DNA from 3 places in the Lysinibacillus sp. RS10 genome. Region 1 is predicted to be linked to each of the others. Evidence: riboswitches for the same ligand, from Rfam matches in the RefSeq annotation. Region 1 holds a riboswitch; each other region holds the start of a gene.
The links. Region 1 has a riboswitch for lysine ahead of ACB089_RS06200 (aspartate kinase). Riboswitches for the same ligand answer to the same signal wherever they lie in the genome.

Region 2: it holds a riboswitch for lysine, as region 1 does, so the genes downstream of both, ACB089_RS23455 (amino acid permease) here and ACB089_RS06200 (aspartate kinase) in region 1, are expected to answer to the same signal.
Region 3: it holds a riboswitch for lysine, as region 1 does, so the genes downstream of both, ACB089_RS12710 (transporter substrate-binding domain-containing protein) here and ACB089_RS06200 (aspartate kinase) in region 1, are expected to answer to the same signal.

What each region holds. Positions count from the first base shown of each region.
Region 1 covers NZ_CP167122.1:1,209,706-1,212,992, reverse strand. Annotated here, with positions in the region: gene ACB089_RS06205 (methyl-accepting chemotaxis protein) at 1-83, opposite strand, end outside; gene ACB089_RS06200 (aspartate kinase) at 216-1,442, opposite strand; lysine riboswitch at 1,557-1,735, opposite strand; gene uvrC (excinuclease ABC subunit UvrC) at 1,973-3,287, opposite strand, start outside.
Region 2 covers NZ_CP167122.1:4,691,700-4,694,986, forward strand. Annotated here, with positions in the region: gene ACB089_RS23455 (amino acid permease) at 82-1,545, opposite strand; lysine riboswitch at 1,632-1,809, opposite strand; gene ACB089_RS23460 (CynX/NimT family MFS transporter) at 1,985-3,193, shown strand; gene ACB089_RS23465 (nitric oxide synthase oxygenase) at 3,225-3,287, opposite strand, start outside.
Region 3 covers NZ_CP167122.1:2,487,308-2,490,594, forward strand. Annotated here, with positions in the region: gene ACB089_RS12700 (amino acid ABC transporter ATP-binding protein) at 1-305, opposite strand, end outside; gene ACB089_RS12705 (amino acid ABC transporter permease) at 318-1,043, opposite strand; gene ACB089_RS12710 (transporter substrate-binding domain-containing protein) at 1,232-2,086, opposite strand; lysine riboswitch at 2,204-2,390, opposite strand; gene ACB089_RS12715 (hypothetical protein) at 2,823-2,981, opposite strand; gene odhB (2-oxoglutarate dehydrogenase complex dihydrolipoyllysine-residue succinyltransferase) at 3,079-3,287, opposite strand, start outside.

The DNA.
Region 1 (3,287 bases):
CGCTTTTTTAATATTTGTATTTCGGAATCGTTGTGTATTTCAACGCTTTCAATTGGCTTTTGAAATAAACCTAATAATGCCATACAAACCTCCACCTTTTCCTTGGTAAAACATATAATTACATTTTACTATACAATAATATCAATAGATAAAATATTAAATTAATATAAAGAAAAAAATAGGATGTGCCTTTTATTGACACACCCCATTCATTATTATACGTAAAGTGCATGTTCTAAATTGAATTCATCGTGTAATGCATTTGCTGCACGAATCATTTCGTCCTGAGGTACAACAACAGATACTTTTATTTCAGATGTACTTACCATTTTTACCGGGATACCTTCACGACGCAAACGATCAAACATACGGGCAGCAACGCCTGGATTAGATGCCATACCTGAGCCAACTATTGAGACTTTTGCTAAGCCGATTTCAAAATCAGCAAAACTAAATCCTAGTGATAATTTACTATCTTCTAAGACACGTAATGCTTCTGCAAACGCCTCTTTTAAAATGGTAAACGATACAGTCGGCTTTAAGCCATCTATTATTGCTTGCACAATGATATCGACGTTTATGCGATTTTTTGCAAGTATTGTGAACATATCTGCTAACGAAGCATCAGAATAAGCATCATAACCAACCGTTAAACGAATAACATCTGACTCATAGGCAACACCACGAACTATTAAATTTTTCTCCATTCCAACTTCCTCCTTCAATAAAGTACCTACTGTATCTACTACGCTCGACCGAATAATAACTGGGATTTGAAATTTCTTCGCTAACTCTACAGCTCGCGGGTGTAAAATTTGTGATCCTAAGTTTGATAGCTCTAGCATCTCGTCATAGGAAATTTCTTTTAGCTTTTGTGCCCTAGCAACATGACTTGGATCAGCTGTATAGACTCCTTCCACATTCGTGTAAATATCTACGCGCTCCGCTTCCAATGCCGCCGCGATAGCTACAGCCGTCGTTTCCGCTCCGCCTTTACCAAACGTCGTAATATTCTGTGAACAATCAATACCTTGTTCCCCCGCAACGATTACGATTTGTCCTTGTGCAAAATGCTCTGCTATTCGACTAACATCAATATCATCGATACGCGCATTGAAATACATATCATCAGTTTGAATACCTGCCTGCCAACCTGTTAATGACACTGCATGATATCCTTCTTCCTGCAAAGCAATCGCAACTAACGCACTTGATAGTTGTGAGCTTGTTGAAAGTAGTACATCTAGTTCACGCTTAGACGCACTATCTGATAAATCACAAGCCATCTCTGCTAATTCTTTCGCCATACTCCTCATTCCCGCAGTTACAACGACAACATCATAGCCTCTTTCCTTTTCAGCTATCGCCCTTTTCGCAACATCTTGAATATGCTTTGTCGATGCTAATGCAGCACTACCGAATTTCATCACAATTCTCGCCATACAGATCATTCTCCTTCGTATTCAATCATTTCGCTGTCTCTAGAAAACTAAAAAAGGCAGCCCTCACATAACGTGAAAGCTGCCTATAACATGTACAATAATAGTTACTTGCGCATGTGAGATAGCTCTCCGAAACGTTTAGAATCGACAGTTTTACATTTATTAAATGCAAAACCAGCACAGCATCGGAAACAACGATGCTCCACTTCGGCAAGCTCCCCTTTCATACATTGTCACTGGACTTGTTCGCCCTCTAATGTACTACTCTTGAACCTTGCACCTCTATCATCACTTAAATAGTGAATGTATTTAATTTTGCCTTAGCGAAAAAATTTGTAGTATATATAGTTGAAACATCTACAATAAGCTAAGGAGCCGTATATAACATTGCTATTTTAGATCAATGTTATATACAACCTTAGCATATGACTAATCCTTTGACAATGACTCTTGTTGAAAAGGAATTCCATCTGCATTCATTTCACCACCTTCAGAGATGGGAGTCTTCTATAGCTGACGCTTTGCTTTCGCTACAAAGAACGATCTGCTGAATGAAAATAGGCGTGAATATTGTTAGCTAGATTAGCAGGCATACCGGCTTCTTGTAACGCCAACTCACTTGCCTCACGGATTTTTTTGACAGAGCCAAAATGCTTAAGTAATTGCTGTTTTCGCTTTGGACCAACACCCTCTATATGATCGAGAACAGATTGAATGGCATGCTTCTCGTGCTGCTGTCGTAAGAAGGTAATGGCGAAACGGTGTACTTCGTCCTGAATTCGTTGCAGTAAATAGAATCCATCACTTGTGCGCTTTAACGCAATTACTTCAGGTGGGTCACCAAATAAAAGCTGTGACGTATTATGCTTTTCATCTTTTGCTAATCCGGCAATTGGAATGACTAGGCCGAGCTCATCTTCTAATACTTCTCGTGCGACTTCCATTTGCCCCTTCCCACCATCAATTAGTACTAAATCTGGCAAAGGTAAACCTTCCTTTAATACTCGTGTGTAACGACGCCTTATTACTTCCTGCATTGCCCCGTAATCATCATGTTTGGCAGCTGTGCGTGTTTTGTACTTTCGATACTCCTTCTTTGCTGGTTTTCCATCGATAAATACAACCATTGCAGATACTGCATCTGTTCCATGCATATGACTATTATCAAAAGCTTCAATTCGTAAAGGCGTTGAAATACTCATAGCTTCACCGAGTGCCTCACATGCGCCTATTGTTCGTTCTTCCTGACGTTCGATAAGTTGGAACTTTGCTGCTACAGCAATTTCAGCATTTTTAATCGCTAATTCTACAAGTTCTTTTTTTTGCCCGCGTTTTGGTGTTAGCACTCGAACATCAAGTAATTCCGTTAAAATATCCGCATCAATAGATTGTGGGATAAAAATCTCCTTCGGCTTAATGTGTTCTAACTTGTCGTAAAATCGGCCAACGAACGTTAAAAATTCCTCTTCTGCCTCTTGATAAATTGGGAAAATCGAGACATCTCGTTCAATGAGCTTTCCTTGACGAACAAAGAAAACTTGCACACACATCCAGCCCTTCTCGACTGCATAGCCAAATACATCGCGGTTCGTTGTATCACTTGAGACGATTTTTTGCTTTTGCATAACAGTGTCAATATGGGCAATTTGATCGCGAAACTCTTTTGCACGCTCAAACTCTAAATTTTCTGCAGCTGCAAGCATCTTTTCCTCGAGCTCCTTTTTGACCGCCTCAACACCACCATTTAAAAATTTCGTCATATCCTCAATCATATCGTGATAAATTTGGGCATCAATATCTTTTACGCAAGGTGCTAGGCATTGTCCCATGTGATAATACAAACAA
Region 2 (3,287 bases), 1.7 Mb from region 1:
TAGACACCAAAACTGGGGTCAATCGAGAAAAAAAAAACTGCCTTGCAAGTCATTTTCTATGACTCACAGGGCAGTTTTATTTTATTGTTCTACTCTTAAATCACATTCCTCTAGTGGAAGCACTTTTGTTTTATGCTTGATTTTATAGCCAAGCCATAACAGTAAGAACAGTGGAATACCAATATATGAAACAAATACTCCGTACCAATCAATTTTGTCACCCATAAAGGCTGTGTAGTTTTGACCGATCACAACAATCATACAAACTGTAAAGGCAAATAGTGGACCGAATGGGAATAGCTTTGCTCTATATGGCAACAATTTCGGATCCAAGCCTTGTGCCTCGAACGCTCGACGGAAACGATAATGGCTATATGCAATTCCTAGCCAGGCAATGAAGCCAGACATCCCAGAGGCATTTAGAAGCCACATATAGACTACACCGTCACCAAAGAATGAAGCTAAAAATGCTAGGGAGCCTACAGATAATGTCGCCAATAATGCGTAAATTGGAATACCTCGACGGCTTAGTTTAGTGAAAATTTTTGGTGCATGGCCATCTACTGCTAATTGCCACAGCATACGAGAAGATGCATAGAGCCCTGAATTCCCTGCTGACAGCATAGCCGTTAAAATCACGGCATTCATCATTGACGCTGCAAAGGCAATTCCTAAACGGTCAAATACTAGTGTAAATGGTGATACAGCGATATCCTCAGACAACAAACGTTCATCTGTAAATGGAATCAGCATCCCAATTGCAGCAATCGCTAAAATATAGAATAAAAGAATTCGCCAGAAAACAGACTTAACAGCTTTCGGAATATTTTTACCAGGGTCATCCGTTTCCCCTGCCGTTATTCCTAGTAGCTCTGTCCCCTGGAACGAGAATCCCGCAGCTAAGAAAATACCAAATGTAGCAAGGAAACCACCGTGGAACGGTCCATCACTAATAAAGAAATTCGTAAAGCCTACAGGAGCTTGTCCACCTAAAATACCAAAAATCATTAAGAAACTGACGATAATAAAGATGATTACAGTGACAACCTTGATCATTGCAAACCAATATTCACTTTCACCATAGCTTTTTACCGATAGTAGATTGAACGTTAAAACGATAACGATAAATAAAGCAGTCCAAAGTGCTGATGAGCTATCCGGGAACCAATATTTCATTATTAATGATACAGCAGAAATTTCTGCCGCAATTGTAATTGCCCAGTTGTACCAGTAGTTCCAGCCAAGTGCAAAACCTAAAGCCGGATCTACAAATTTTGTAGCATACGTACTAAATGAGCCCGATGATGGCATATAAGCCGCCATTTCGCCTAAGCTCGTCATTAAAAAGTACACCATAATACCAATTAATGCATAGGCGAGAAGTGCTCCGCCAGGGCCTGCTTGCGCAATGGCACCACCACTAGCTAAAAACAACCCTGTACCGATTGTACCGCCTAATGAAATCATAGTAATATGACGGCTTTTTAATTCTTTTTTCAGCTTCGGCGCTTTATTGCCGAGCTGATTCACTTTTATTTCACTCACGATTTAGCTTCCTTCCTTCTTTAAAGAGGCAAAAAAAATGCCATCACATGAACGCAGTGATGGCTAAGTTAATCCTCAGTTCTTTCAAAAACGATAGCTCAACACGTTGTTCCAAACGTGACAGTTCTGTTCCTTTCGGAGACAGCCCCAGCATGAGGTTTTCAAGTCCCCTCACACTTCGGCGATATTTCCTTTCCACTAACATCTCTAATGCTTGTCATTTCCATTAGTATACTCTTAAATACCGCGACCTCTACCTCAATACAAACTTGAGGCATATAATTATTAAATTTATGATGTGTATTAGTTTAACATACGACCTTTGACATTTCAATAACCCGATTAATGTTCCGTTTTTTTCGAATTTTCCATCACTTTAAATAATTTAATACAATGGCATAGTAGTTCGATTATAATTGTTCTAACAGGAGGGATTTATTTGACTACTGATGAACATTCGACTACTTATCCTAGCAGGGAAATCAGCTGGAGAGGAACAACCTTATTATTAGTTATCGGCGTCATTTGTATTGCCTCGACATTACGAATGCCACTAACAGTTGTTGGGCCCATTATTTCCTTTATCCGTGAAGATCTCAGCATATCCAATGTACTCGCGGGCTTTCTAACAACAATCCCATTGCTAGCATTCGCAATCATATCACCATTTGCCCCTAATGTCGCACGTAAATTGGGGCTAGAATTAACATTATTTTTATCCACTATTCTTTTAGCATTAGGAATTATACTACGCTCCCTTGGCACAACTACTTTACTCGTGTTTGGTACTGTGCTAATTGGTATCGCTATTGCATTCGGTAACGTACTTATTCCAGGATTGCTTAAATTGAAGTTTCCCTATCACATAGGTTTACTTATGGCATTTTTCACAATGTCGATGAATTTGACAGCTGGGCTTGGTGCTGGCATTAGCTATCCTATCGCCAATTCATCACTTGGCTGGCAAGGTGCACTGGCCATCTCGCTTGTACTTGTGGTATTAACCATTTTAATTTGGATTCCACAGTTGAAATTTAATAAGCCTGAGTCTACTTTTAAGATTACAAAAGAACGTACACCTTTATGGAAATCACCTGTTACTTGGGCTGTAACAGGTGCTATGGGGTTACAGTCATTATTATTCTATACAACTGCTGCCTGGATTCCTGAAATATACATAGCACAAGGCTTAGCCGCAGATCGTGCCGGCTGGATGTTCTCCATCATGCAATTTTCACAAGTCCCGATGGCTTTAGCTATACCTATTATCGCTAGTAAAATGACGTCTCAACGCCCCCTTGTATTCATGTTTACGTCATTTTACATAGTTGGCTTTATTGGATTAGTAATGGAATGGACAAGCCTCGCAATACTGTGGATGGTGCTACTAGGCTTAGCAGGGGGTGCTTCATTCGCATTAGCAATGATGTTCTTTACACTACGTACCCGTACCGCTTTTGAAGCAGCTGATTTATCAGGCTTTGCACAATCCTTAGGATATTTATTCGCCGCAATCGGTCCAATCCTATTCGGATACTTGCATGATTTATTCGGTGGCTGGAACATCGTAGGCTGGCTCTTTGTTGTCGTAGTATTGATACTTTCCTTATGTTCTTTTAGGGCTTCTAAAAATGAATATGTAAATTAAAAAAGGCAGCTCATGTGCTGCCTTTTTTCGATTAATAATGTGGTTTCTGATAAAAATAGTTCGGTGTATTGTACACATTAACATACGGCTTATG
Region 3 (3,287 bases), 1.3 Mb from region 1:
ACCGTACAATTATTTAACACATTATGATTATTGAATAAGTTAAATTGCTGGAATACCATCCCTAAATGTGTACGGTATTCTTGGATATTATGCTTTTCGTCTAAAATATTTTCACCTTTATAAATAATTTGACCACCACTAGGTGTTTCTAGTAGATTAATGCAGCGCAGTAGTGTTGATTTACCTGATCCTGAAGAACCGATTAAACAGACAACCTCACCCTTTTCTACTTGAAAGTTTACATCCTTTAACACTTGGTTACGCCCAAATGATTTACTTAAATGCTCTATTTTAATAACGGCCACTTGTTCGTCCCCCTATATTGCTTCTTTCTGTTCTTTTTGATAAGCATCTGGTCCATCAAGTCGTCTTTCTACATATAGTAAAATCCTTGATGCTGTAAATGTCATGATGAAATAAAGGACACAAGCTACGAAGAATGATTCAAAATAGCGGAAGTTATTACCTGCAATTGATTTTGTTTGGAAGAATAATTCCGTAACACCGATCACATTTAATACTGCTGTATCTTTAATATTCATAATTAATTGATTACCTGTTGCAGGTAATACATTTCTCGCAACTTGTGGTAAGACTACATATAGCATGATTTGAAAATGATTCATACCGATTGCTGAAGCAGCCTCATACTGTCCTTTATCAATCGATACAATACCACCACGTACAATTTCCGTCATATAAGCACCTGTGTTTAGTGAAACGACTAAAATACCTGCTGTAATAAAGTGCATATCAATACCAAATGCCATATCTAATCCGTAAAATACAACCATAGCTTGTACAATCATTGGTGTACCACGGAAGAATTCAACATAGCATGTTAGTATAAAATTAATGATCTTTAAGCTATAGTATTTTACACCCTTTTTACGAACCTTAATAGTATGCATAATTCCGATGAAAAATCCGATAAGTGCACCAATAATTGTACTAGTAATCGAAATAAGTAATGTATAATACGCACCTCGTAAAAACATTTGCCAGTTGTTCTCAACAATTGAAATAATCCATTCAAGACTCATGATGTGCCTCCTTACAACGTCGTGTTGTTTGCTTGTTCTTTTTTGCCTTAGCTATTTCATTGCAACTTACTTTTTCTTATTATTTTATGATTCTATTAGCTAGGACATTATCATTATTTAAAGAGGTACTCATTGAATAATGATGAAAAGATATTGCACGGACTAAGCAAGTAGTCCGTGCAGTCTTATTATTGTGCTGCTGGTTGTTGATGAATTGCTTCTTCCATAATTTTTTGACGATCATCTTCAGAAATACCTTTTAGAATTTCATTGATTTTTTCTAGATTTGCATCACCTTTACGTAAACCTACTGCGATAGAAGTGTTTGAAATATCTGTATCAAAGCCTTCTTCAAACTTTACATATGTGAACTTATCGTTTGCTGCAGCAGCTGAAATTCCTTCTGGACGTTCTGCTACATAGCCATCAATTTTTTCAGCTTCTAAGGCTACACGCATAGCTGGGAAACTATCCATTGCAGTTTGTTTTTGAACGTCTTTGATCTGATCTATCACATCGTAGTTAGATGTGTTTAATTGTGATGTGATTTTAGCTCCTGAAAAATCTTGGATTGATTTTGCTTTTTCATACTTGCTACCTTTTTTAATAACCATAACAAAATCAGAAGTATAGTAATTTTCAGTGAAATCAATTGTTTTCTTACGCTCATCAGTAGGTGACATCCCAGCAACAATGGCATCAATTTTATTTGATTGCAGTGCAGGTACTAAACCATCCCACTCCATTTTCACAATGACTAATTCTTTGCCCAAGCCTTCAGCGATTTTCTTCGCCATTTGCACATCGTAGCCGCCTGCATATTCAGCATTGTCGGCGATTTTTACTGCACCATTTGCATCATCTTGCTGCGTCCAGTTAAATGGAGCATAACCTGCTTCCATCCCAACACGGAATTCACCTCCGCCATCTTTATCTGCACCAGCATCACCTGTTGCTTCATCCTTTTTGTCGCCAGCACCACATGCTGCCATCACAATTGCAGTCATTACCGTTAACATTAATAACAACCATTTTCTTTTCATGAAAAACTCCCCTTTTCTGTAAAAAAATAAGACAACTGTACGAAAAAAGACCTAAGAATTGAACTTAGGTCTTATTTTAATTAACAGTTGCCCAAATCCTCACTATAATTTCCATGTTTCCGAGATAGCACAACCTAGTAAATCTGGAAAATAATTCACTAGGACAGTCCTGCACTTATTCACTGCAGACCCAGCATAAAAGTACGAGCTCCTTTTATACTTCGGCGGTAGTTCCTTCTCCATTGCGTCTTCGCTTGCTTATACTCAACAATGTACTAATAAATACCGCGCCTCTACCTCACCGTAGAACAAATGTGAGGTTTGTTTATTTAATTGATATTAAGATACTACAATAAAAGTAAGATATTCGTCAAGATAATTTCATCATTTTTCTGATTATTTACAATATTAGGGTATTACTCTTCTTATATCCATCGTACATTTTTTCAGAATTGAAAATCATCATTATTTTTTTTAGTAAAACCTTTACTATTTATTACTAAACTCCCATTTTAGTAATTGGAAAGAAATTGTTGATCAGTAAAGATAACGCCTTTTGTACTATATGTTTTTTACTATGTGAAGGTTTTGCAAACTTTGGGGCAACCTCTCCGTTGTTTTGATTGCTTTATCCTTTAGTTTGGCTTTTCTATCGGTAGCTTCGATTGCTTTATCCTTTGCCTTAGCTTTTTTATCTGTAGCTTTGATTTCTATCCGTCGCTTCAGTTACTACCCGTCACTCGGCCTTTCTATCCATCGCCTTCGATTGCTTATTCGTCACTTCATATCCATCGCTTCGTTTCCTATCCGTTACTTCAGCTCTTCTATCCGTCGCTTCGATTGCTTTATCCTTCACTCCGGCTCTTCTATCAGCCGCTTCTATTTTTCCATCCATCCACTTAAATTTCCTATCCATCGCTCCCTTAAATGTTCCATAAAAAGAAAAAAACCCTGCAAAACAAAGTTCGCAGGGTTTAAATATGATTTTGGAATTAAGAATTTAATAATAAATCTTCTGGGTTTTCAAGTAATTCTTTTACAGTTTTAAGGAAACCTACAGAATCTTTACCATCAATAATACGGTGGTCATAAGAAAGTGCTAAGTACATCATTGGGCGAATTTCTACTTCACCATTCACTTCTACTGGACGTTTTTTGATAGTGTGCATACCTAAGATAGCAGCTTGTGTACCATTCATGA